4 regions of the Arthrobacter sp. StoSoilB20 genome follow, and region 3 is predicted to be linked to each of the others. Evidence: riboswitches for the same ligand, from Rfam matches in the RefSeq annotation. Region 3 holds a riboswitch; each other region holds the start of a gene.

Region 1 (4,924 bases), 1.7 Mb from region 3:
CGGTCTCGTCCGTGGGGTTGATCCACGTGTGGGGTTCACGGCCGGGGAAGGAGAGCGTGTCCCCTTCTTCGAGGTCGTACTCCTCGTTGGTCAGAATCAGCTTGATGCGGCCTTTGACCACATGCAGGACATCCACATCGCAATCCACGGCGTAGAGCTCGTTTTCCCCACGGCCCCGAGGTTCGATGGTGGCCTGCAGAATCTGGAGGCGGCGCTCCGAACGTGCCGTCAGCAACCGCTCCACGATGCCTTGGCCACCCAGGGAGATGCGGGGGCCGTCGTCGCGCTTGGTCAGGTGCGTTTCCGGGGCGGCGAACAAGTCGCCAACCGAGACCGACAACACCTGGCACAGGGTGACCAGGGAAGCGACCGACGGCGATGTCAGATCGCGCTCCACACGGCTGAGGAAGCCCTTGGTCAGCCCGGTAGCGTCCGCCACTTGCTCGATGGTGAGTCGCTGCGCCTGCCGGGCTGCGCGGATTCTGGAACCGATGGCAACGGGTACATTGCTCGGTTCAACGGGGAGAGCCTTCATTCACGAACCTTTCAGGCCTGTCATGTGGCCCTGTCATTGGAGCAATAGTAGCCGGGAGACGGGCCAACAGGGCCAGAATCCGCGTAACCATGACCAAAGCATCTTGACTGTTACTCCGATCACAACATATCCTCATAGGCAACAAGTGTTGTCTGTGAGGCACACAACACCTCCCCAATCTCCAATCGTCAGCACAGAGACTTCGACGCTTCGCAGGAGTATCGTCGAAAACCCCAACCTCCGTGCATCAGCTCCAAGGACCGTTCATGGAATCTTCGGCTATTAACATCGCAATCGTGGTGGTGTACCTGCTCGCCATGCTGGCATTCGGCTGGTGGGGCAAGTCCCGCACCAAGAACAACAGCGACTTCCTGGTGGCCGGCCGCCGCCTGGGCCCCTTCCTTTACACAGGAACCATGGCCGCAGTGGTCCTCGGTGGCGCATCCACCGTGGGCGGCGTAGGCCTCGGCTACAAGTTCGGCATCTCCGGCATGTGGCTGGTCGTAGCCATTGGCTCGGGCGTCCTGCTGCTCAGCCTGCTGTTCGCCGGCACCATCCAGCGCCTGAAGATCTACACGGTCTCCCAGATGCTGAGCCTGCGCTACGGCAGCAGGGCAACACAGACCTCCGGCATCGTCATGCTGGCCTACACACTCATGCTCTGCGCAACCTCCACCGGTGCCTACGCCACCATCTTCGTGGTCCTCTTCGATTGGGAACGCTGGCTGGCGATCGCAGTCGGCGGCGCGATCGTCCTGGTCTACTCCACCATCGGCGGCATGTGGTCCATTACCCTGGCCGACCAGGTGCAGTTCATCATCAAGACCGTAGGCATCTTCTTCCTCATGCTCCCGTTCGTCATGAACGCAGCCGGTGGCATGGATGGCATCCGTTCACGGCTTGAGGACAGCTTCTTCCAGATCGACGGCATCGGCACCCAGACCATCATCACGTACTTTGTGGTCTACACCCTGGGCCTGCTGATCGGCCAGGACATCTGGCAGCGTGTGTTCACTGCCAAGACCCCCACCGTTGCACGCTGGGGCGGCGCCACCGCCGGTGTTTACTGCATCCTCTACGGCATCGCGGGTGCACTGATCGGTCTGGCTGCCCGTGTAGCGCTCCCGGATATCGACGTCGCAAACCTCGGCAAGGACGTTGTCTACGCAGAGGTTGCAACGCACATCCTGCCCGTCGGTATCGGCGGCCTGGTGATGGCAGCAGCTGTTGCCGCCATGATGTCCACCGCTTCCGGAGCGTTGATTGCAGCGGCAACGGTTGCCCGCGCCGACGTAGTTCCGTTCGTGGCCAGCTGGTTCGGCAAGACCATCAACACCGATGACAGCGAGAACCCCGAGCACGATGTCAAGGCCAACCGCTACTGGGTCCTTGGACTCGGTGTTGTGGCCGTACTGATCTCCATGGCCGCACAGGACGTGGTGGTTGCCCTCACCATCGCTTACGACATCCTGGTCGGCGGCCTCCTGGTGGCAATCCTCGGCGGCCTGGTGTGGAAGCGCGGTACGGGCATCGCCGCCGCGTGGTCCATGGCAGTGGGCTCGGTGCTGACGCTTGCCCTGCTGATCCTCTTCGCCGCCGGTATCATTCCGAGTGCGGACGGCGTCTACGCCAACGAGCCGATCTACTACGGTCTCGCCGCCTCCTTCATCGCCTACGTGGTGATTTCGCTGCTCACCCCGCCCACCGACCCTGCAGTCCGCGAGGCCTGGGACAAGCGCGTTGCCGGGGCCGTCTCTGAGGAACTTCCCCCTGAGGCCCACCCGGTCAGCAGCCACAAGTAGGACCCCACGCAATACCCCAACAACAAAGTTCGACGGCGGCGCCTCCCCTTTTCGGGGAAGCGCCGCCGCTGTTTTTTCCCCGGGGAAGAGGGCGTTGCGTGGCCCGCTTTGCTCCCTAAAACCTCGCCAAAGCCCGCAGAGCAGGCCTCACAACGGGAGGGAAGAGGGCGTTGCGTGGCCCGCTTTGCTCCCCAAAACCTCGCCAAAGCCCGCAGAGCAGGCCTCACAACGGGAGGGAGGGAGGGGGTGGGTGGTGTGCGGTAAGGTTGTCCCAGCTTCAAGAGATGTGGTGCCAAGCTCCGACTGGCCACACACCAACCCCATGTTCACGGGTGGTTCGGATGAGGAAGCGGCCCGTCCCGGACCAGAGACAACCGAGCGGGCAAGAGCACTCCCCAAGGAGAAGTCCCTTGCCGTACCAAGGCACTACCACCCCGGCCGACTCATCAGACCCGGCAATTTCCAAGCCCACGGCCCCCGTTGCCTCGACGGTCGCGGTGATTCCCGCCGTCGATCTCTTCCTCGGCACGGTGACGATCGTGGCAAAAGCTGGAACGGCAAAGTTCCGCCATCCCCAACCGCACCTGATCGCGGGGGCGTTGGCCCGGGCCGTCAGGCCCACCCGCTGGTGCGGGCCGACCAGGACCCTCACGGTGACTGTTGCCGCCGTCGGCCAACGGGCGGGTGCGCAGCAGCACTACACCCTCACCGACCAGGACCCGTCCTAGATCTCTTCGTCTTCCTCGCGGAATTCTTCAGACTCGTCCAGGGGAACCACGCGTTCGTCGTCCTCCGGGGCGTCTACTTCCTCTACCCAGGGTTCGTCCACTGGCTGGTCTTCGGCGTAATCGTAGGCCGGGTCGGACTCAATGGTGGTCCGTTCCGGGTGGTTGGCGTGTGATTCGGTGGTGTCCATGGTGCAACCTCCGTCTCGCGGGCCGCTCAAAGCCCTGGTGACCGTGTGCGGGGTGGGCCCCGCCCCTGTCCTTCCATCTGAGCACCGGCGCAGGCGAGGGTCAAGGGCCCAAAATTACGGTGCGCCGAACATTCCGATTGAGGAATACCGGCCAAAAAACCGCGCAAATACGCGGTACAGTGGGGCGTGCAATGGGGCCGCAACTACCCCACCCAGCACAGGAGAAAAAGTGCAAAAGCACCAGGAATCCCACGGTTCGTCGAGCCCCGCTCCGGACCCCGCCCCCGAAACAGCAGACCCCGGCAACGCCTCGCAGCATCCCACGTCCTCGGACATCCGCCGCTGGCGGCAGTACCTGGCCGACGAGCGGGCCGAAGCCGCCGTCTACCGCGAACTGGCCCAGCGACGCGATGGAGAAGAGCGCCAAATCCTGCTGGCTCTGGCCGAGGCCGAAGGCCGCCACGAGGCCCACTGGCTCAAGCTCCTGGGCGAGCACGCCGGAATGCCCAAGGCAGCATCTGCCCGGAGCCAGTTCCTGGGCTTCCTGGCCCGCAACTTCGGATCAGTCTTCGTACTCGCCCTGGCCCAGCGCGCAGAGGGCCGCTCCCCTTACGGCACCGAACCCGCAGCAACTCCTGCCATGGTGGCTGACGAGCAGATCCACGAGGAAGTTGTCCGTGGCCTGGCAACGCGGGGACGGAACAGGCTCTCCGGAACTTTCCGGGCCGCGGTCTTCGGCGCCAACGACGGTTTGGTGAGCAACCTTTCGCTGGTCATGGGCATGGCCGCCACAGGTGTGCCCAGTCCCGTGGTGCTGATGAGCGGCGTGGCAGGCTTATTGGCTGGCGCGTTGTCCATGGGCGCCGGGGAATACGTCTCGGTCCGCTCCCAGCGCGAACTGCTCAACGCTACGTTGCCAACGCAAGCCACCCTCACGGCCGCACCGTCCCTGGACATCGAGCACAACGAGTTGGTCTTGGTCTACCTAGCCCGCGGAATGACGCGTGAGGCCGCAGAGCACCGGGCCGCGGAGCGCATGGGCTTGTTCAGCTGCGATTGCGATCCCAGCCTTTCCTTGCAGCCTGAGAAGCCTGCCACCGATGAGCACGAATCCGTTGGCTCGGCGTGGGGCGCGGCAATGTCCAGTTTCTGCTTCTTCGCCTCCGGCGCCATCGTTCCCATCCTGCCTTTCATTTTTGGGATGACCGGCTTCGCCGCCTTGGTAGTGGCCGGCGCTTTGGTGGGCGTCGCGCTTCTGGCGACCGGCGCCGTCGTGGGCTTGCTGTCCGGAACCTCGCCGCTGAGCCGCGGCCTGCGCCAGCTCGCGATCGGGTTGGGAGCAGCTGCCGCCACCTACGGGCTGGGCCTGGTGTTCGGCGCCACCATCGTCTAGTTTGGACGGCTCCCCCCGCAGCCCGTAATGTTGGTTCGTCCTCCGCGCTGCCCCGCGTGACCAGGGCGTGAGGAATGGAGAACCGTGGACTCAGAGCGGGAAACGCGTGCGCCCAGACACCGGCGTGCCGGTACAGTGTGGCGCATTCTGCGGGGTGTGCTCATGGCCGCAGTTGCCGCTGTAGTGGCAGTGCTGGTCAGCGGCTATCTGCATGGCGACCCACGGATCACGGCCCTTTTCCCGGGTCTGAGCGTCCCTGGAGCAGCGCCGGGCGCGCA
Region 2 (4,924 bases), 2.2 Mb from region 3:
CACGCCACGACGCCATCATCGCTGACATGTGGTCACTGAGGCAGCTGGCAGACCCGCAAATGTGGGACCCGGACCGCTTGCACTTCTCTCCCCTGGGCCACCACACGATCGCCATGATGGTCCTGGACGCCCTGAACGTCCAGCACACCCTCGAACCGCTGCTGCCCAAGCCACTGCCGCCCCGCACGTGGCGGGAGGCCCGTTCTTCGGACCTCGTTTGGGCCCGCGAGTACTTTGTCCCCTGGGTTATCCGAAGACTGCGGCACCAATCCTCCGGTGACGGCATCAGCCCCAAACGTCCGACGCCGGGTCCCGTCTTTGGTTCCAGCGGCACCGTGCTGCCACGGCGCTAAGTCCACGTCCTGGTGCTGGTAATCCGGAGTCATGGTGGCTGCAGTTCCTGTAGCTTCAGATTCGTGTGGGCTCGATGACCGACAGCGCGTTGATGTTTGCCGAAAGCGTCCGGCGGCTGCGGCTGCGCCGGCAGGGATTGCGGGTTCCTTCGTCCGCGGACGCCGGGGATGTGGTCCGCAACCTGCTTGCAGTGCAGTCCCAGGAATTTCCGTATGCGCGGTGGACCCTTGCCCAAAGGACCATGGCTTCCACCACCGCCAATGACGTGGAAAGGGCCGTTGCAGAGGGAACCATCCTTAGGACGCACATCCTCCGGCCCACCTGGCATTTTGTGCACCGGGACGACCTCGGCTGGCTCATGGGACTCTCTGCGGAGCGGCTCCATCAGGGAAACAACGGCATGTACCGCCAAACAGGGGTTGACGCGGAATCCACCGCCCTCAGTGGCCGGATCCTGGCTTCGGCGGTTGCCGACGGCGCCCACAAGACCCGGGAAGAGCTGGGCGGGATCCTGGAAAAAGCCGGTCTCCCCGGCAAAGGCCTGGGGTTCATTTACCACCTCATGCACGCAGAGATCAGCCGCATCCTGGTGAGCGGCTCTCCCATCCGCTCAGCCGGTGGCGCGCTGAAGCAGACGTATGCCCTCTTCGAGGAACGCGTGCCCGGCTTCGTTCGTGCGCCCCTGACAAGCGAGGACCGCGAAAAGGCCTTGGGCGGGTTGGCGCTTCGGTACTACACCAGCCGTGGACCCGCCACCATCAAGGACTGCGCCGTCTGGTCCGGGCTCACCATGAAAGATGTGAAGCTGGGCATCGAGGTCGCGGATACGTTGTCCCCCGGCGCCCTTGCCACGGTCACCCAGGACGGCCTGGGGTTTTACCTGGCCCGGGAAGATGTCAGTGAGCTCACCGATCCCGCGTGCTCTTCGCCGCCTGACGAGGCAAAACTACCCCGTGTTGACCTCATCCAGTGCTACGACGAATACGTCATGGGCTACTCACAGTCCAGGCACTATCTGGGCGGGACAGCACCCTACTTCCCCGAGGACAACGGACCCATGCACGTAGTCCTGCTGGATGGCAGGTTGGCCGGATGGTGGCGGCACGGCTTTTCAGGGGGTGCCTGCCAGCTGGACGTCCGGATGAACCGGGCAACAACCGCGGCGGAGCAGGAGGCCTTAGTGGCCGAAGTGGAAAGGTACGGCCGGTTCCTGGGCATGGAAGCCACGCTCGTGTGAAAGTGCCAGTGCCTCCGGACTGCTCGGTTCCCTTGGGCAAAGTCCATGCTGGATGGCAGGGCTAAGCTGGAACGAGACCTAGGAGGCCTGCACTGTGAACAATCTGATCTTCTGGATCATCGTCTGCTCGTGGCTGATTCCGCTCGGGATCCGCATGTACAACCGCTCCCGAGCCCGCCGGATCCAGCAAGGAACGTTCCGCGACCCCGGCTACCCACCGCAGAACCTGCCCGGTCCGGGCTACCCACCGCAGCAGAACTACCCCGGCCAGCCGTACCCACCGGAAAGTTACCCGCAGCAGAACTACCCCGGCCAGTCGTACCCACCGGAAAGTTACCCGCAGCAGAACTACCCCGGCCAGTCGTCCGAGCCGACCGTCATCCGCCCGGCGGAGACGTCACCGCAGTCCGGGTCGCCGTCGGGCACTTCATCCCCCACGCCGTACCCTGCCGCCGGCAGCCCGGAGCCGCAAGGCTACCGTGCCCGCAAGCTGGCTGAGCTGGACGCGAAGTTCAGCAACGGAGAGATCGCCATGGAGGACTACATGAAGCAGCGCGGCGAGATCATGAACGGCTGAGGCTTACGGCCGACCCAGCCCGCGGCAGCCGGCAGCTCAGGCGAAGAAGGCTTCCCGAAGCTGCGGAGCGAGCTGCCCAATCTCCGTGAGGAAACCGTCGTGGCCGATCGGTGCCTCAATAACATGGACCGGAACCACACCAGGGAGCGCGGCTGCCAACTCCCGGGATTGAGCGGGAAAATACAGCCTGTCGCTATCCACCGCTGCCACGAAAAACTCCGCCGTGGTCCGCGACAAAGCTGACTCCAGGGATCCCCGGCCGCGTGCGACGTCGTGGGACATCAGGGCTTCTGTGATGGCGATGTAGCTGTTGGCATCAAAGCGGTGGACGAGCTTTGTCCCCTGGTGGTCCAAGTAGCTTTCCACCTGATACCTGCCACGCTCACCGAGCACCGCGGCGGCCAGGGGTGTCTCCTGGTGCTGGGCTTCCCGGCCGAAGCGGAAATCCAGTTCCAGCGCCGAGCGGTACGTGATGTGGGCGATCCGCCGGGCCAAGGCCAGCCCGTGTTCAGGTGCCCTGCCTGCGTAGTAGTCGCCGTTGTTGAAGTTCGGGTCCTGGCGGATGGCCAGTGTTTGGGCCTGCGCGAAGGCGATCTGCTCGGCCGTGCTGTAGGCGCCTACGGAAATCACGGCGCAGCGTTTGACGCGTTCCGGGTAGGTCACAGCCCATTCCAGGGCGCGGGCACCGCCCATGGATCCACCCAGGACGGCGTGCCAGGAGTCGATTCCCAAGGCATCGGCGAGGCGCCCTTCTGCCACAGTGCTGTCGCGCAAGGTGACCAACGGAAACCGGGAGCCCCAGGGGCGGCCATCGGGTGCCTCCGACGACGGTCCCGTGCTTCCATAGCAGCCGCCCACGATGTTGATGGAGACCACGAAGAACCTGTTGGTATCGATGGTGGCTCCGGGGCCTACCAATTGCTCCCACCAGCCTTCCTCGTCCGTGGCTCCCCGTGCCACGTGGGTGCTGCCCGTGAGGGCATGCTGGATCAGGACGGCGTTGGAGGAATCTGCATTCAACTGGCCCCAGGTCTCGTAAGCCAGGACGACGTCGGGAAGGAACCCGCCGGCTTCAAGTTCCAACGGCCCGATGCCGGCGTACTTGACGGTTCCGTCTTCTTCTCCGGATTTTGGAAGGGCTGTAGCAGTAATGGTCATTCCTTTGACACCTTAACCTCGCGCTTGCCCGTCGCCTTGCGTGCGAACAGGCCAGGTCTTCACCCGGGGCACCCCACCGCGGAGGAGGGTTGCCGGCCAGCAAGCCGGGGCTGTGTGCTGGCACTCATGACCTAATACGAAGAGTCTAGGAAATACAGGGCGGTTCTGGCGAAGAATGTGACAACAGTGTGACGGTTTTGGGCAGCTTCGTTCACCAATCGCCGCCGTGGGATGCCGTCCGGCGAATAATCGACGGCCCGGACGGCATCCCCTTGGTTGAGGCGGCTACAGCCGCCCGACAGCTTTCAGCGGAGGGTTCAGGCTCCCTTGGCGGCCCGGAATCCAGCTTCGAGGTCTGCGATGATGTCATCCACGTGCTCGATGCCCACCGACAAACGCACCAACCCAGGGTTCACGCCCGCGGCGACCTGCTGCTCCACGGTCAACTGGCTGTGCGTGGTGGAGGCCGGGTGGATGACCAGGGATCGGACATCGCCGATGTTGGCAACATGCGAGTGCAGTTCCAGACCGTCCACGAATCGCTTGCCGGCTTCAACGCCGCCCTTGATGTTGAACGCCACAATGGCCCCGGTACCCCGGGGACCGTATTTGCGGCCGCGGTCATACCACGGGCTGGACGGCAGGCCCGCATAGGCGACCGATTCGACGTCGTCGTGGGCTTCCAGCCACTCGGCCACCTTGCTGGCGTTGGCTACATGGCGCTCCACCCGCAGGCTCAGCGTCTCAAGGCCCTGGGCAATCAGGAAGGCATTGAACGGTGAAACAGCTGAGCCGAGATCGCGGAGCAACTGGACGCGGGCCTTCAGGACGTAGGAGAGGTTGGCGCCCAATGCTCCGTCCTTGCCCAGGTCCCTCGCGTAGACCAGGCCGTTGTAGCTGGGGTCCGGGGTGTTGAAGCCCGGGTAGCGCTCCGGGTCCTTACCGAAATCGAAGTTGCCGGAATCGACAATCACGCCGGCAATGGCAGAACCGTGGCCGCCGAGATACTTGGTGGCGGAGTGGACCACGATGTCGGCGCCCCACTCAATGGGACGGATGAGGTAGGGCGTGGACAGCGTGTTGTCTACGATCAGCGGCACGCCGGCTTCGTGGGCAGTCCGGGCAACTCCCTCGATGTCCAGGACGTCCTGGCGCGGATTCGACACCACCTCGCCAAAGAAGAGCTTGGTGTTCGGCTGCACGGCATCGCGCCACTGGTCCAGGTTGTCCGGGTCCTGTACGAACGTCACCGAGATGCCGAACTTCTTCAGGGTGTGGGCCAGCAGGTTGTAGGTGCCGCCGTACAAGCTGGGGCTTGCAACGATGTGGTCTCCGGCCTCGGCGATGTTGAGGATGGCGAAGGTCTCCGCAGCCTGGCCCGAGCTCAGCAGGAGCGCACCCAAACCGCCTTCGAGGCTTGCGATCCTCTGTTCCACCGCATCCTGGGTGGGGTTGCCGATCCTGGTGTAGATGGGTGCGAGCTCAGCCAGGGCAAAGCGGCTGGCTGCGCTTTCGGCGCTGGGGAACACGAAGGACGTGGTCTGGTAGATCGGCAGCGCCCTTGCTCCCGTTGCGGAGTCGGGCTCCTGGCCTGCGTG
Region 3 (4,924 bases):
CGCCCCTTCCTCTGTTTCCGGGAGTACTCGGTCCGTCGCGTCCCGCACTGCAATCCGCGCCCGTTCCACAAGATCGGGCGCCGCCGGCCTGTCGGCCAGCACATCAGCGAGTCGACCCACGACGACGGCTGTCCCCTTCCCGAGCGGCTGCGCGGCTCCCGCTTCCAGCAGCAGATAGGACGCCGTCAATGCCTCGATTGCCAACAGCTTTTCCAGCACCTCCACCGACTTTTCGAGTTGCTGCAGGGCCAAAGGGGCCAGCGTTGAATGGTCCTCGACGTCGGCAGACAGGGTCGGTGCGCCGAGGGTGGCCGGGGCGGCCAGGAACTTGAGCTCGGCCAACAGCCCGGCGGCGGAGTACCACAGCAGCCCGGGCAGTTCCTCCTGGGCAAGCCCGGCAGCCGGGGCAGACTCCAGTCCGGCCCCCGGTTCAGACCCCGCAGACGGGGCTTGAGTCGATGCTGCCTGCAGGTGCCTGGCCCGGATGGCCCGTTGCGGCGGATACAGCTTGGCGATGCGCCGCTCGCTGGAGACCCCCACGTGTGCCACCGCGACCCGCAGGCCTTCGAACGCAAGGGCCAGTTGCATCGGCTGGAAGTTCCCGCCGGACACCATGAGCCCGGACTCGACATCAACCAACGGATTGTCGCCGCGACCATTCAGCTCTACCTCCAACGCAGCACCCAGCTGCGCCACGAGGGATCGAAAGGCCCCGTGCGTCTGCGGTGCGGCCCGGAAGGACAACGCATCCTGCACCGACACCTCGGGACGCACATCTTCCATCCAGCCACCACTGAGCAGGTGGCGCACTGCAGCCGCCGAGTCACCCTGGCCGTTTACCGCCTTGGCCGCTTGGATGGCCGGCGAAAACGGACTGAGGTTCCCGCCGCCGTCGTACCTGGCGATGGTCTCCAGCGAGAGAGAAAGCGCGACGTCGGCCAGGCGGGCCAAGTATTGCAACCGCACCAGGGCGAGGGTTCCGACGCCCACGGAGTAGGCGTTGGCGCTGACCAAGGCGAGCGCTTCGCCGGGCGCGAGGACCAGTGGCTGCAGGCCGGCGTCGGCGAGCGCTTTGGCTCCGGGGATCAAAGTGCCGTCGGCGTCGAAGGCTTGGCCCTCACCAATGGCAACGGCTGCGACGGCGGCCAGCTGGGTGAGGTCCGAGGAACCCACCGAGCCTTCGCGCGGGATGGCGGGAAGGACTCCACGGTTCAGCATCTCCCCATAGAAAGCGGCTGTTTCCGGGCGCACGCCGGAACCTCCCCGGCTGAACCCGATGAGCCGGGCCAGGATCACAGCGCGGGCAGCGGGACGGTCCAGATAGGAGCCCACGCCGCTGTTGTGATACCTGACGACTTGGATTTGATACGCCAGCAGTGACTTCTCCTCCACAGCGGTATCCCTGCCGGATCCAAGCAAAGTGTTGAGCCCGTAAACCCGCTGTCCGGAGGCCGCCGCATGCTCCAGAACATCCCGTGAGCGGGTCATCAGAGTCAACGCATCTTGGTTGAGTTTCACGTGGAACGAGGACTCAGCGGCCGTCAGGGCAACACTCCGCGCGGAAATCGGCGTCATCCCCAGATGAAGGGTGCGGGGCTCAACAGAGGCCATCAAAAGTCCAGGAGGTTCTGCCGGAACCCACCATTGCCGTAACTCTTCCTCAACAGGCCACGACGCCGCAGTTCGGGAGTGAGTTTATCCAGCACGCCATGGACCGTCACCGGATCCACGAAACCGGAAAAGAGGAACCCGTCGCCGCCCACCTCGGAGCCGGTGGACTCAAGGTAGTCGGCAATCTGGCCCACCGTGCCGATGATCGAATCCCCTGCCCCGCCGCTCCTGGCCTGCAGGATCTCACGCAACGTGGAACCGGGAGGCGCCGCCTTGGCGAAGTGTTCCAAGGTCCCCTGGTTGCTGTTGGTACTCAGTTCCGGCAGTGGAGCATCGAGGTCGAATTGTTTGAAGTCGATCACCGAAAGATACGAAATGGAGTTGAGCTGGCTGTCGATGTCCCGCTGGGTGAGTTCGCGGCGCTGGGCCCGCAAGTCCTCAGCTTCGGCAGTTGAGCCAACCACTGTGGGCTTAAGGACGAAAAGTACCTTGACGTCGTCGGGATTCCTGCCTGCCTTGGCGGCCTCGGCACGGATGGAGTCGCGGTAGGCCTTCATACCGTCAACGCCGCGGGCCAAGGCAATGGCTACGTCGGCATGGCCACCTGCGAACGCTTTCCCCCGCGGTGACGCCCCGGCCTGCACCAACACGGGTTCTTCAGGCAAAGGCGCCGTATTCAGGGGACCGCGTACCTTGAAGAAGTCGCCGTGGTGGTTGATCGGATGCACTTTGCTGTGGTCCGCGAACACGCCGGCCTCCACATCCTCAACCACAGCGCCAGGTTCCCAACTCCGCCAGAGCCGCCTGACGACGTCGACGAATTCCTCCGCCTTTTCATACCGGAGGTCGTGTTCTATCTGCTGGTCCAGCCCGTAGTTCTGCGCGGCGAGGTCGCTGCCGGACGTCACCACGTTCCAGCCCAGCTGCCCTTCCGAGAAGTGTTGCAGCGTGGCCAGGAGCCGGGCAGCTGTGAAGGGCGGATAAAAGGACGCGCTGACCGTCGGGACGATCCCCAGGTGCTCGGTGGCGGACAGAAGATACGGGACCAGCGCCAGGGGATCATGCTTGGGCGCGAAGGAGGCATGAGCCAGGGAGACCTCCGCCGATCCGCCGTACGTGTCCGGCACGGTGAGGGAATCCTCAATGATGAAGAGGTCCAAACCGGATTGTTCGAACGCCCGGACGGCCTCTTGGTACAGGGCGGGTTTCTTCCAGTCGTAGCCCAGGCCGTAGCCCGGCGTCCCCCACCCTTGGACACCGAATCCGTGGCCTACAAACCATCCAAAGTGCAGCATGGGCTTGAGTGTAGAACTGCTCTGTCCGTTCACCGCGACCTGATTTCATGCGAAGTTACAGGGGGTCGTACTGGGTCAATTATGCTCCCGGGACGTCACATTTGGTGAGGTCCCGGGCGGCCTCCGATTACGCAACATGACGACCGGAGAACAGCACGCAAGTGCGGCCCAAGGCCGGTCGATGTTACGTTTTTCTTGAGTAATGAGTACCAGCGCAAAGCCCTGACTTGCTGGTCGGCAACCCTCTCTCCGGCGGGGTGCCTCAGGTGACTACTCGGCGTATCGACAAATTCGAACTGCAAGCGTGACTGAGGAGCACCAGCAATGCCTGAACCCACTGAAGAAAAACTGTCCTACCGCCTGATTACAGGCCCGGACAACCGTGAATTTTGTGAGCGTATCCATAGCGCACTCGCCGAGGGCTATGTGCTCCATGGCAGCCCGGCAGCAACGTTCAACGGCACCACCGTCATTGTTGCCCAAGCAATTGTCCTTCCCGCCGCGATCGCCAACGCTGACGCGGCCGTAGCCAACGCAGTGGACCAGCTTGAGAACTACGACGACGAAGAAGCATTCGAGGGCCACGCATGAGCTACGCAGGTGACCTGACCCCACAGGACGCGTGGGCCAAGCTTGAACAAGGCGCGATCCTGGTGGATGTCCGCACCGAGGGCGAATGGGCCCACATCGGCATCCCGGACACCAAAGCCACGGAGAACGATCCCCTCTTCATCCAGTGGAACCTCGCCGGCGGCATCCCCAACTCCCGCTTCATCGAGGACCTGCAGCAGCAGGCACCCGAGGACGAAGCCGTGGAGCTCGTCTTCATCTGCCGCTCCGGCCAGCGCTCCATCTCCGCCGCGATCGCCGCGACGCAAGCCGGCTTCACTGCCTACAACGTCCTTGAAGGCTTTGAAGGCGAACCGGACCGCTACGGCGAGCGCACCGTAAACGGCTGGAAAAACCGCGGCCTGCCGACGAACCTGGGGACCGAGTAAGTGACATTCAATCCCGACGCCGCCGGCTGGAGCCCTGACACCCAGGCCGTTCGCGGTGGTCTTGACCGCACCAATTTCCAGGAAACGTCCGAGCCGGTTTTCCTGAACTCCGGCTTTGTTTATGAGTCAGCCGCTGCGGCCGAACGTGCCTTCACCGGCGAGGACGAACGCTTCGTTTACTCCCGCTACGGCAACCCGTCCGTGGCCACCTTCCAGGAGCGGCTGCGGCTGCTCGAAGGAACCGAGGCATGCTTTGCGACGGCGTCCGGCATGTCCGCGGTGTTCACCGCCCTGGGTGCCTTGCTGGCTGCCGGCGACCGCGTGGTGGCCGCCCGGTCCTTGTTCGGTTCCTGCTTTGTGATCCTCAATGAGATCCTGCCCCGTTGGGGCGTGGAGACGGTATTCGTGGATGGCCCGGATCTGGACCAATGGCGTGAAGCCCTCTCGGAGCCGACCACCGCCGTCTTCTTCGAGTCACCGTCCAACCCCATGCAGGAAATCGTGGACATCGCGGCCGTCAGCGAACTGGCGCATGCCGCCGGGGCGACCGTCGTCGTCGACAACGTCTTCGCCACTCCCCTGCTGCAGCGCTGCGGTGAGCTGGGCGCGGACGTGATTGTGTACTCAGGCACCAAGCACATCGACGGCCAGGGCCGTGTTCTGGGCGGCGCGATCCTGGGGACCAAGGAGTTCATCGACGGCCCGGTCAAGCAGCTCATGCGGCACACCGGCCCGTCGCTGTCGGCGTTCAATGCCTGGGTGCTGACCAAGGGTTTGGAGACCATCGGCCTGCGGGTAAACCACAGCTCGGCATCGGCTTTGAAGATCGCAGAGTGGCTTGAGCAGCAACCCGCCATCAGCTGGGTCAAATACCCGCTGCTGAAGTCCCACCCGCAGTACGAGCTGGCCGCGAAACAGATGAAGGCCGGCGGTACGGTGCTGACGTTCGAGTTGTCGCCTTCGGCCGGACGCTCAGCCAAGGAGGCTGCGTTCGCCTTGCTCGATGGGCTGCGCGTGGTG
Region 4 (4,924 bases), 1.2 Mb from region 3:
TTCGCACCAGTGCCAGGCCTGGGCGACACTGACGACGTCGAATGCTGAGTCCGCCAGTCCGGTTGACTCGGCAGTTCCCTCCAACGCGACGACGTTGGGGTGGGACTTCCGCAGCTGGTCCAGCATGTCGGTGGAAGGATCGACGGCGGCAACGTCCAGTCCGCGCTCCACGAGCAGTGCCGTGAACTTGCCCGTCCCCGCTCCGATGTCTGCGGCTGTCCCGGCTCCTTCGGGAACCAGCCACTCGACGGAGTCCAGGGGATACCCGGGCCGTACGCGATCGTAGTGCTCTCCGCCATCCTGGAAGCTTTGGCCGAATTCATGGCGGCGGTGGGCATGAAGCTTGGGTCCACGTGGTCCGGCCGGTGCGGGAATGGCGGGCCGCCCGTTCGAGGCAGCCGTAGAACGTATCGCCACCAAAGACTCCTTCACAGGCTCGCCAAAAAGGTACCCTACGAATTTACCGCAGCGGACACGACCTGATGCCCCGCGTCCGGGAAGCCCACCGGTCCCAATGGAGCGGCTTGCCCCACGGTGATGTCTTAGTCGGCGGTGATGTCTTGGTCCGCGGTGGCGCTGTAGTCGACGGTGATGTCTTAGTCGGGCGGGGGCGCTTTAGTCCACAGTGCAGGGAGCGGCACCAGCTGTGCCGGGAGTATTGGGAGCCCACTCGGGGTAGGTGCGGTGGTCATTGGCAGGTACCCAGCGGCCTTCGTCCACCACGTAGTCCCAGCCAAGTCCGTTGCCCTTGAGGTTCTCGATGCCCGCCAGCAGCCTTGTGGCGTCCTCCAAACGGGAGCCAACGCCAAAGCTTGCACGTAGGGATCCCGAGGGAAGGCCCAGGCGCTTGAGCAACGGGTGGGCGCAGAAGCGGCCGTCCCGGAGGCCAACGCCGTGCTCGGCAGCCAGGTAGGCGGCGACCAAACCGGCGTCGAATCCTTCCACGGAGAAGTTGACGACGCCAATGGTGTCCACGGAGTCGGAGAAGATCCGGTGTACCGTCACTCCCTCAATGGCCTCAAGACCGTCCACCAGGTAGGAGCGGATGGCGGCCTCGTGGGAGTGCCAGGCCTCCTGGTCCAGTCCGGCGAGGACCTGCGTCGCCCGTGCAAGGGTTGCGGCGCCGAGCACGTTGGGGGAGCCGCCCTCGTGACGGGCGGGTCCGGTGGCCCAACTGACGGAGTCCAGGCGGGCTTCACGGACGGCGCCTCCACCGGCCAGGTGCGGGGTGCCGGCGTCGAGCCAGTCCGGACGGCCCACCACTACACCGGCACCGAAGGGCGCGTACAGCTTGTGGCCCGAGAAAACGATGTAGTCGACGTCGGCTTCGGTGATGTTGATCCTGCGGTGGGGTGCCAGCTGGGCTGCGTCAACCACGATCCTGGCGCCGTACTCATGTGCCAAGGACGCGAGTTCGGCTATCGGGAGGATCTCGCCGGTGACGTTCGAGGCGCCGGTGACTGCGAGGAGGCTGACCCCGCCCTGCGCCAACTCGGCGCGGAGCTTGTCCAGCGTCGCGGCCAGCGTGGAGGCCGCTACCACGCTGCGGTGCGGTACGCCTTGCCAGGGGAGCAGGTTGGCGTGGTGCTCGATGTCCAGGTAGAGGACTTCGCCGGAGAACGTGCCATCGGTCTGCGGAAGGCAGCCGGCCAAAAGGTTCAGGGAATCGGTGGTGTTCCGCGTAAAAATGACGGAATCGTCCGGGCGCCCACCCACGAAGTCGCGCACGATGTTGCGCGAGTTCTCATAGACCGAGGTACTGATCTGTGAAGCATACCCAGCGCCGCGGTGCACGCTGGCGTAGTAAGGCAGGACCTCGTTGAGATATGCCGAGACGATGGTCAGTGCCGGAGCCGATGCTCCATAGTCCAGGTTGGCGTAACGAACGTGGCCGCCTTGGATCAGCGGGGCCTGCAGCTCGGCGCCTGTGACCGCGGCGAGCGGGCGGATTGCAGCAGCTGCCGGTGACGGGGCTTCTTCGACAAAGGAAGGAATGGCGTTGGCATCGAACGTGACAGTACTCATGGGACCTCATTCAAGAGGGACCCCCATAGGGGATCCGCGCTTGCCGCATCCGTTCCGGACCGGCCGGGTCGTCACCCGGGGCACCCCACCGCGAATGGAGGGTTGCCGGCCAGCAAACCGGGGTTTAGCGCTGGCACTCGTGACCTGTAAAAAAGGTTAGGGCACCTCCAGCGGCCCTCCAAAGTCGCTGCGCAATGTTAAGCACTTTGTTACGTCAGGCTTGTAAAACGGAACTTTGGCGAAGAAAAAACGGCAGACGCCCACCAAAGGGGGCATCCGCCGTCGAATATTCGCTGAAAGGACCTAAATGTTGCCAGCGGACTGGAACTAGAGGAGATCGTCCAAACCTGGGTTGAGACGCTTGAGTACCTCTGAGTGCAGGATTGAATTGGTCGCCAGTGCGTTGCCGCCGAAAGGGCCGTCCTCGCCTTCAAGGGAGGTAAAGCGGCCACCGGCCTCAGTCACGATCGGGACGAGGGCTGCCATGTCGTAGAGGTTCAGTTCGGGCTCGCAGGCGATGTCCACGGCACCCTCGGCGACGAGGCAGTAGGACCAAAAGTCACCGTAGGCGCGGGTTCGCCAGACGTCCTCCGTCAGTCCAAGGAACTCGTCCAGGTTGCCGCGTTCCTTCCAACCGGACAGGCTCGAGTACGACAACGAGGCATCGGAGAGCTGGGTGACGTTGGAGACCTTCAACCGCGTGGCCGCAGCCAGGGACCGGCCCATGTAGGCACCCATGTCCTTGGCGGCCCACCAGCGCTTGCCCAAGGCGGGGGCGCTGACAACACCCACTACCGGTTCTCCCTCATCAACCAACGCGATCAACGTAGCCCACACCGGTACACCCCGGACAAAGTTCTTGGTGCCATCGATGGGATCAATGATCCAACGGCGCGAGCCATGTCCGCTGCTGCCAAATTCCTCACCCAGGACTGCATCGCGGGGACGCGAACGCGAGAGTTGACCCCGGATGGCTTCCTCGGCCGCTTTGTCAGCGTCAGTGACAGGGGTGAGGTCGGGCTTGGTTTCGATCTTGAGGTCCAAAGCCTTGAAGCGATCCATGGTTTGGGCGTCGACGGAATCAGCGAGGACGTGGGCAAGGCGCAGGTCATCGTTGTAGGTGGAAACGGGATGGGTCATGCCACCAAACTATCCTGAAACACTCGTTGCAGGGGGGAGGTGAAGCCCCAAACGATCAGTTGACGGTGCCCAGTTCCTTGGTCTCTTTTGCTTCCAACCGTGGGTCCGCACCCAGCAGCCGGCGCAGCGAAGCCAACCGCGCCACACCCGACGGTCCGGCATGGCCCTCGTTCACCCATGAATCCAGTCCACAGTTGATGGCGGTGGCATCGTGCTTGCAGCCCCGTTCGCAAGCCTCGGTTCCAGGCTCGAGATCCGGGAAGGAATGCAGAATCCGGTCCGGATCCACGTGGGCAAGGCCGAAGGACCTGATGCCGGGAGTGTCGATGATCCAACTGCCGGCCGGGGCGTCGGAAAGTTTCAGGGCCAACGCGGAGGAGGAAGTATGCCGGCCACGGCCTGTGACGGCATTAACGCCGCCGGTTGCCCGCTCTGCCCCCGTCAGGGCATTGACCATGGTGGACTTGCCGACGCCTGAATGGCCGAGCATCACGGTGACTTTTCCGCCGAGGTGGGAGCGCAGCTGGGCTACGGCATCCCTGTCCAGGCGGGCTGAGAGGCCGTCGTCGGATCGGGCGTCGATGCCGCCTGCTTCGGAGTCGGCGGTGCGGCTGATGATCACCGGGAAGTCCAGGCTGAGGTAGTTGGCGAGCAGTTCCGCTGGATCCTTGACATCCGCCTTGGTGATAAGAAGCAACGGCTCAATGCCGGCGTCATAGGCTGCCACCAGGGCGCGATCAATGAACCCGGTGCGCGGTTCGGGGTTGGCGGCCGCCACCACAATGACCAACTGATCGGCATTGGCCACCACTACCCGTTCGATCGGGTCGGTATCGTCGGCACTGCGGCGCAGGAGGGTCCGCCGTTCTTCCACCCTGACCAGCCTCGCCAGGGTGTCCGGCGATCCGGAGACGTCGCCCACCAAGGCCACGAAGTCCCCGGGTACTACCGGGTTCCGCCGCAATTCGCGGGCACGGGCAGCGATAACGACGCGGGCGTTCGCGGAATCCTCGTCCACAATCGCCCTGTAGCGCCCACGGTCAACGGTGATGATCCGGCCAATAACCGCGTCATCGTAGCTGGGCCTGTCCTTGGTCCTTGGCCTGGACCCTTTTTTGTTGGGTCGGATCCGGACGTCGGACTCATCCCAGGAGCGTGCATCACGGCCCATGGTCAGTTGTTCTCCACCGTGGTGCCGGAGATGGTTCCCACCATTCGGGCCCACATTTCAGGAAACTCCGGCATGGTCTTGGACGTCGTGGCGATGTCTTCGACCTGGACGCCCTCGACGGCGAGGCCCAAGATGGCTCCTGCCGTGGCCATGCGGTGGTCAGCGTAGCTGTGGACGACCCCGGCGTGCAGTGTGGCTGGTCGGATGATGAGGCCATCGGCGGTCTCTTCTGCGTCGCCGCCCAAGGCGTTGATTTCGTTGACCAGTGCTGCGAGCCGGTCTGTTTCGTGGCCACGGAGATGGGCAATTCCGGTCAGCCGCGAGGGGCCATCGGCCAGTGCGCACAAGGCCGCCACCGTGGGCGCGAGTTCACTGGTTTCGTCGAATTCCGAGCCCTTGACCACCGGGCCGCCCGTCACCGTAAGAGTCCCGTTTTCCAGCGTGACGGTGGCTCCCATGGCAGTGAGGATGGACCGCCACATATCGCCGACCTGGGTGGTTCCGGCCGGCCAATTGGGGATGCGGACAGTGCCCCGCGTTGCCAGTGCCGCGGCCAGGAAGGGCCCGGCGTTGGAGAGGTCCTGCTCG

The links. A riboswitch is a leader RNA that binds a small molecule or an ion and turns the genes downstream of it on or off. The one in region 3 is predicted to bind S-adenosylmethionine.
Region 1: another riboswitch for S-adenosylmethionine. It lies ahead of LDN85_RS05385 (hypothetical protein); the one in region 3 lies ahead of LDN85_RS19235 (DUF1737 domain-containing protein).
Region 2: another riboswitch for S-adenosylmethionine. It lies ahead of LDN85_RS07455 (homoserine O-acetyltransferase); the one in region 3 lies ahead of LDN85_RS19235 (DUF1737 domain-containing protein).
Region 4: another riboswitch for S-adenosylmethionine. It lies ahead of LDN85_RS13915 (aminotransferase class V-fold PLP-dependent enzyme); the one in region 3 lies ahead of LDN85_RS19235 (DUF1737 domain-containing protein).

Annotation. Positions count from the first base shown of each region.
Region 1 is NZ_AP024651.1:1,148,396-1,153,319, reverse strand. Features, by position in the region: gene LDN85_RS05395 (cupin domain-containing protein) at 1-535, opposite strand, end outside; gene LDN85_RS05390 (sodium:solute symporter) at 802-2,337, shown strand; SAM riboswitch class IV at 2,613-2,732, shown strand; gene LDN85_RS05385 (hypothetical protein) at 2,748-3,065, shown strand; gene LDN85_RS05380 (hypothetical protein) at 3,062-3,253, opposite strand; gene LDN85_RS05375 (VIT1/CCC1 transporter family protein) at 3,483-4,646, shown strand; gene LDN85_RS05370 (matrixin family metalloprotease) at 4,731-4,924, shown strand, end outside.
Region 2 is NZ_AP024651.1:1,662,811-1,667,734, reverse strand. Features, by position in the region: gene LDN85_RS07470 (SGNH/GDSL hydrolase family protein) at 1-353, shown strand, start outside; gene LDN85_RS07465 (winged helix DNA-binding domain-containing protein) at 428-1,591, shown strand; gene LDN85_RS07460 (hypothetical protein) at 1,686-2,168, shown strand; gene LDN85_RS07455 (homoserine O-acetyltransferase) at 2,205-3,326, opposite strand; SAM riboswitch class IV at 3,342-3,458, opposite strand; gene LDN85_RS07450 (bifunctional o-acetylhomoserine/o-acetylserine sulfhydrylase) at 3,644-4,924, opposite strand, start outside.
Region 3 is NZ_AP024651.1:4,223,757-4,228,680, forward strand. Features, by position in the region: gene LDN85_RS19225 (aromatic amino acid ammonia-lyase) at 1-1,611, opposite strand, end outside; gene LDN85_RS19230 (NtaA/DmoA family FMN-dependent monooxygenase) at 1,611-2,939, opposite strand; SAM riboswitch class IV at 3,105-3,217, shown strand; gene LDN85_RS19235 (DUF1737 domain-containing protein) at 3,231-3,497, shown strand; gene LDN85_RS19240 (rhodanese-like domain-containing protein) at 3,494-3,904, shown strand; gene LDN85_RS19245 (O-succinylhomoserine sulfhydrylase) at 3,905-4,924, shown strand, end outside.
Region 4 is NZ_AP024651.1:3,068,613-3,073,536, reverse strand. Features, by position in the region: gene LDN85_RS13920 (class I SAM-dependent methyltransferase) at 1-411, opposite strand, end outside; gene LDN85_RS13915 (aminotransferase class V-fold PLP-dependent enzyme) at 616-2,025, opposite strand; SAM riboswitch class IV at 2,057-2,170, opposite strand; gene hisN (histidinol-phosphatase) at 2,353-3,165, opposite strand; gene LDN85_RS13905 (ribosome small subunit-dependent GTPase A) at 3,221-4,336, opposite strand; gene aroA (3-phosphoshikimate 1-carboxyvinyltransferase) at 4,339-4,924, opposite strand, start outside.